DNA from 2 places in the Klebsiella scottii genome. Region 2 is predicted to be linked to the other one. Evidence: riboswitches for the same ligand, from Rfam matches in the RefSeq annotation. Region 2 holds a riboswitch; the other holds the start of a gene.

What was found. Region 2 has a riboswitch for fluoride ahead of QFI97_RS15275 (DHHA2 domain-containing protein). Riboswitches for the same ligand answer to the same signal wherever they lie in the genome.
Region 1: another riboswitch for fluoride. It lies ahead of QFI97_RS18640 (hypothetical protein); the one in region 2 lies ahead of QFI97_RS15275 (DHHA2 domain-containing protein).

What each region holds. Positions count from the first base shown of each region.
Region 1 is NZ_JARXNI010000020.1:2,327,752-2,330,959, reverse strand. It holds gene eno (phosphopyruvate hydratase) at 1-747, opposite strand, end outside; gene QFI97_RS18645 (adenine nucleotide alpha hydrolase family protein) at 762-1,190, opposite strand; gene QFI97_RS18640 (hypothetical protein) at 1,194-1,487, opposite strand; fluoride riboswitch at 1,530-1,604, opposite strand; gene QFI97_RS18635 (HAD family hydrolase) at 2,065-2,850, shown strand; gene QFI97_RS18630 (sensor domain-containing protein) at 3,007-3,208, shown strand, end outside.
Region 2 is NZ_JARXNI010000020.1:1,612,255-1,615,462, reverse strand. It holds gene QFI97_RS15280 (citrate synthase) at 1-661, shown strand, start outside; gene QFI97_RS15275 (DHHA2 domain-containing protein) at 702-1,661, opposite strand; fluoride riboswitch at 1,704-1,778, opposite strand; gene QFI97_RS15270 (transporter substrate-binding domain-containing protein) at 2,021-2,698, shown strand; gene QFI97_RS15265 (GNAT family N-acetyltransferase) at 2,794-3,208, shown strand, end outside.

The DNA of each region.
Region 1 (3,208 bases), 720 kb from region 2:
CTCGCTGGATGCCGGGTCCACGCAGATCGCGATATCTTCGCCAGGCCGGTAGCCGGCCTTCTTAATGGCTTCGACAATCAGCTCCAGCGGCTGCCGGTTGGAGGAGACCACCGGGGCAAATCCCCCCTCGTCACCCACGCCGGTGGAGAGGCCTTTTTCAAGTAAAACCTGACGCAGATTCTGATACACCTCGCTACCCCAGCGAATAGCCTCACGTACGGAGGAGGCCCCCCAGGGCGCAATCATAAACTCCTGAAAATCGGCGCCTTGCCAGCGGGCATGAACCCCGCCGTTAATAATATTCATGCAGGGGACCGGCAGCAGATTAGCGCCGATGCCGCCCAGATAGCGGTACAGCGGGATACCGGATAGCCGTGCGGCCAGACGAGCCACCGCCAGCGAGACGCCGAGAATGGCGTTGGCGCCTATCCGGCCCTTATTTTCCGTCCCGTCCAGGGCAATCAGACGGCTATCGATATCTTTCTGCCGGCGGACGTCGTAGCCCCGCAGAGCATCGTGAATTTCCGTATTGATGCTGTGCACGGCATCCAGCACTCCCTTGCCGCCAAAACGTCGCCCGTCGCCGTCGCGACGCTCAATAGCCTCACGGGAACCCGTGCTGGCGCCGGAAGGCACTGACGCCCGCGCAACGCGGCCATCAGCAGAGGTCACCTCCACTTCTACGGTTGGATTACCCCGGGAGTCCAGAATTTCTCTGGCGATTACACCTTCGATTTCATAGCTCATACAATGACCTTATTTTAAGGAGCAGGTATATGTTTAATCAGTACATCAACGCAGAGGTGGTTGATAAATTCGCACGAGAACGAGGAATACACCCCGAACAGGCGGTTTTTATGCCCCAGCATGACCAGATCGATATCCTCATGCTGCACCACGTCTTCAACGTCTCTGAAGCGATGAATACTGACGAGGGATTTGACTTTGATATCAATACTGCAGGATTCCACCAGGCGGCTCAGCATCTCCTTTGCATCGATAATTTCCCGCGACTGGCGGTCCTTGATGAGTGAATCACTGGTGTACTCCATTTCCCGATAATCAGCGCTGAGATGGCCAACCGTGATGCGGATTGCCGTCTCTTTTGCCAGGCGTTCAGCATGTCGGAGCAGCAGCAGCCCGTCGGTTTCATTCTGAACAAGTAACAATGCGTGCCGGTAGATGTGCATAGCTCACCCCTTAGTCGAAGCGAAACGAAGCGTTAGCGAAGGAAGATCGTCTTTTTCCTGCAGCTGAGCTGGCTGAGTCACGTCGGATTTTGGCCGAATGTACTGGGTTTTCGAGGGCATTTCCCCGAGATGAGAGGGCCTTACGGGCCTGATGGTATGGCCGAGCCAGCCGGTAATAACCGGCGCGCGGCAGGGCGTGTTGCCGTCAGGATTGTCATGGACAAAAACGCGAACGGGAGCGCCGCTTTCAGATGAGAAAGCCGTGGGAAGTGCAGAAAAATCAATTATGTTTTGCATAGCAACACCTGACATACATGCCTAAAAGGAAACAGCAACAGTTGTATATCAGGCGTCATCATCCGGTTCAACAGAACCGGCGGTTGGGAAAGGTGGAACACCATCACCTTGTCATTTGAGCTTATATGACGCTTTTCGCTAAATCAATATTTATTGATGCCGAGGGGGCGGTTTTTCTTCCGCTATGGCGGCGGAGCGATCGGGATTTTTACCGATGGTTGAGTTTATTCGCATCCGGTGACATTTAATAAAAGTGGCCTTCGCAGGGGCCTGGATGCGAGGGGACCATATTCAAATCGACGCCCTACATCGTTACGTGATTATTTGTACGGTTAATATCCATTTGTGGTTAAATATTAATCTGATGCTTATTTTGCTATTATCTGAATTATTCTCTCATCAGGGTGTTGCTGTCGAGGGTATATAAATTTAATACATACCCTACGCGCTAGTGATAAATTTCGCGGATATTAGCGATAGCGAACGCCCGGCATCGGAGCCGGTAAGGAATATCAAATGCGAACCAGGTATTAATCTTATCCCTCAAACTATATTAGTATCAAAAAAAGGAGGATTTATGCTACTAATTGATGACGTAAAGAATGAAGAGCTACGAGATATACGTTTTGTTTTAACCGATATGGATGAAACGCTAACCTATCGGGGAAGGTTACAGGCGCGGACTTATGAAAGCCTTGAGCTGCTACAGGATGCTGGAATTAAAGTCATTCCTGTGACTGCAGCCTCCGCCGGATGGGCGGATCAAATGGCCAGAATGTGGCCGGTAGATGGCGTTATTGCCGAAAATGGAGGGCTATTCCTCACCCGTAACGCCGACGGTCATAGCGTGCAGAGATACTACTGGCATGAGGCCGCGTTTTTAAACAATAAACAACGGCTCACTGATATTCAGGAAATAATTCAGCTTAAGCTTCCATGGACACGGGTATCTGACGATCAGGAGTTTCGCCTTACCAGTATTGCGTTCAGGCTCCCTGATTCCCCTGTACAAACACAACAGCTTGTTGACGAATTACGTCAACAAGGTTGCTGTTACACCATTAATAATTTATGGCTGCTAGGCTGGCTGGGGCAGTATGACAAGCTGGCTATGAGCCGAAAAGTTCTGCAGCAATTTTATGCTCTGCGAGAACAAGATGAGCAAGCCTCTGTCTACTACAGCGGCGATTCGCTCAATGACGCGCCTATGTTTCGGTATTATCGTAAAAGCTTAGGAATGAGCACCGTCAATAAAGTGTTACAGGAAATGCCTGCTTTGCCCAGCTGGATTAGCAAATACCCCGGTGGAGAGGGATTTGTGGATGGCGCGCTTAGGATTCTTAATGCCAGGATAGGCCAGTAAAGCATCCTCTGCATCCGCGCCCGAGGCGGCGAAACCACTGGTCAGAGATGCTTGTGGAAAGAGCTGTAGCGATGGGTTACATTGTGATTAACATATTTGCACGTTTTTCTCCTGTGATTCTGTCATGCATACTGCTACGCCTCTGGGTTGGTTTATATGGATAACATAATGTTAACTGATATTTCATATCGTCATTTCGTTGAAAATGTGAAAGATTATGCTATCTATATGCTGGATCTGGATGGCACGATCGCCAGCTGGAATGAAGGCGCGCGCCGGGCTAAGGGCTACTCCAGCAAAGAGATTATTGGCAGTAACTTCAGCATATTTTATAGCGAAGGCGAACAGCAATCGGGAG
Region 2 (3,208 bases):
GAAATATGTGGTGAATCCGGTTATTGAGGAGGCGATGAACCAGATTCTGGTGCTGCACGCCGACCACGGCCAGTGCGCTTCCACCACCACGGTGCGGGCCGCCGGCTCCTCGGGGGCAAACCTGTTTGCCTGCGTTGCGGCGGGCCTCGCTTCCCTGTGGGGGCCGATGCACGGCGGAGCCAACGAAGCCAGCATGCGGATGCTGGAAGAGATTGAAACCGTGGATCAGGTGCCCGTTTTTCTGAGTAAGGCGAAGCGCGATCCGCAGGCGTTCCGCCGCCTGGGCTTTGGTAACTCGCGTTACCGCCACCTGGACCCGCGCGCCGCTATTCTCCGCGAAACCTGTCACCGGGTGCTTGCGGAGCTGGGAATGTCAGACCAGCTGCTGCAGGTGGCGATGGCCCTTGAAGAGGTGGCGCTGACCGATCCCTACTTTATTGAAAACGGCCTGTCGCCCAGCGTCGATTTTTATACGGCAGCGATCCTCAAGGCGATGAAGCTGCCTTCGTCAATGTTTGTGGTGGTAACCGCCGTCGGCCGCACGCTGGGCTGGGTGGCCCACTGGAATGAGATGCATGAAGAGCCGCTGAGTATTTACCGCCCGCGGCAGATCTACACCGGCGAAGCCCCGCGAGATTACGTCTCCCGCCGCGAGGTGTAATCCCACGCCGTCCCGTGAGCGGGGCGGCGTCCGTTAAATATCACGATCGCTCATCCGCTGCGGCCAGGCGCTCGGTCAGCCACGGGAGGATCTCCTTTTTTCTGCTGGTCATGCCCGGGAGAGAAACCTGATGGCTGCGGATAAGGTCGTTGGGCGAAAAATAGAGGATGGAATGGCGATGGGTAATGTCGGTTAGCATCAGAACAACCATCTCCAGTCCCATTTCACGCCTGGCTCGCTCCATCTCCTGTTTCAGTCCGGGCAAATGCGGGTTGATATCCGACATATCGCGAACCTCAATTTGCGCTAACAGGAGAGAGACGCCGTGGATCTGGTAATTTTTTGCATCGCGATGCAGCAGCTGCGCCGCGGACTGGCCCGCCAGGGCGGTTTTCGCCGCCAGCAGCCCGGCGACGAAGGCGTCGTAATCAACGCCGGCAATATCGCGCAAAATCGCCACCGACTCGCGGTCCCGCGGCGTAGTGGTGGGGCCGCTGAGGGCGACCGTATCGCTGAGTATGGCTCCCAGCAGCAGGATCGCCTGGGCCGCGCTGAGCGGCATCGGGCTCTCCGTCGTCAGGATCGTGAGAATAACCGTCGCGCAGCATCCTACCGCGCGGATCCAAACGTCCGGCGGATTTTTGGTCACAATGGTGCCCACGCGATGGTGGTCAATAATGCCGATCACATCGCTGTCGGGGAGCGTTAGCGGGCCTTGTTCAACGTCGGTGAAATCAACCAGCCAGACCTTTTTATTCGTCAGATCGTCGGCGAGTAAATCCGGCTGTGTGACCCCCGCAACCTGCAGAATATACCGCGTTTCCGGGGTTAACTCCCCCAGACGGAAAGGGCGCGCCGGCCTGGCGGTATAGTTGAGCCAGTCGGCCACAACCAGCGCGCTGCAGATCGTGTCGCTGTCAGGGTTCCGATGGCCAAAGACGTGGATAATGGACTCTTGCGCTGAGGTAAGAGGCAGAGATAAAGCGCGTTGATTGTGCATAGCAACTCCTGACATACATGCCCGTAGGGGAACAGCAATAATTGTACATCAGGCGTCATCATCCGGTTCGACAGAGCCGGCGGTTGGGAAAGGTGGAACACCATCACCTTGTCGCCAAACCTTATCCAAGGCGCAAAGAGAAATCAATAACCAGTGGTGATGAATCAGAATCGATCCAGCACACCGATCCGCGATTTCTCAGCGAAATAGCGCGGCGGCGGCTCTGCCCGACGAGCTTAAATGAGGCTATATTTTGGGGACGCTAACCGCATTTAGCCTGATTCAGGCGCTTAATACCCGGTAGCCGGCAGGTCGGTGAAATTCAGCACCTCAATATTATCGCTTCAGGGAGACACCGCATGAGCGCCGCTAAACCAATACGTTTTGCGATTAACCTCGGCAACGCTGTTCTGGCAAAGACGCTGGCGGACGGGCAGCCGGGCGGGATTACGCCGGAGATTGCCGGGCGTATTGCGGCAGAGCTGGGGGCTACGCCGCAGTTTGTTACCTATCCGGCGGCGGTTAAGGTGGTGGACGATGCGCAAAATGACGTCTGGGATATTGCCTTTCTGGCGATAGATCCTCAGCGCGAGGAAACCCTGCGCTTCACCCAGCCCTACATCACCATTCAGGGTACCGTGCTGGTCAAGGCGCGGAGCCGCTGGCAGAGCGTCGCGGAGATGGATAAAGAGGGAGTGGTGATTAACGTCGGCAAGGGCGCGGCGTACGACCTGCACCTGACGCGTCAGCTCCGCTTTGCCACACTCAACCGTCTGAGCTCATCGCAGGCGGCCATCGATGCGTTTATCAACGGCGAGGGGGATATGGCTGCGGGCATCCGCCAGCCCCTCGAACGTGCCGCCGCCGGGCACGCCGGCTTGCGCGTACTGGCCGATAATTTCGGTCAGATAAATCAGGCGATTTGCGTTCCTCGAAGCAGGGACGGGTCCTATCAACGGCTGGTTGCTCTGCTGACGCAATGGCAGCAGGACGGCTCGGTCCAGCAAATTATTGACCGCCACCTGGCCGAGCAGTAAGCCCGCCTGACGCAGCGGCGTAGAGAATGCAGCGCAAAGCTGCCGCCTGAAGTGTATTATGCTCGCAACCACATGAGTATAAAGAGGTTCAGCTAATGACCACCCCCGTATTGCGCCAGGCTACGCTCGCCGATGCCAATCGCTGCTACGCGATTGAAATCACCTCTTATGAAGGCGATGAAGCCGCGACGTTAGAAAAAATCACGACCCGTATCGCCAGATATCCGCAAGGCTTCCTGTGTATGGAAATCGCGGGTGAAATCGTCGGTTTCATCAACGCAGGCTGCGCCTGGGAGGTGGTGATGTCCGATGAAGAGTTTAAGGAGCTGGTCGGGCACGATGCCGCCGCGCCCAACGTGGTGATTATGTCGGTGGTGGTGCACCCCGATTTCCAGGGTAAGGGCTATTCATCTCTGCTGATGCGCGAATTTTTATCGCAGATGAGGTCGATGAATAAGAAGACCGTTCATCTGATGTGCAAGGATCGCCACGTCGATCTCTACGCGCACT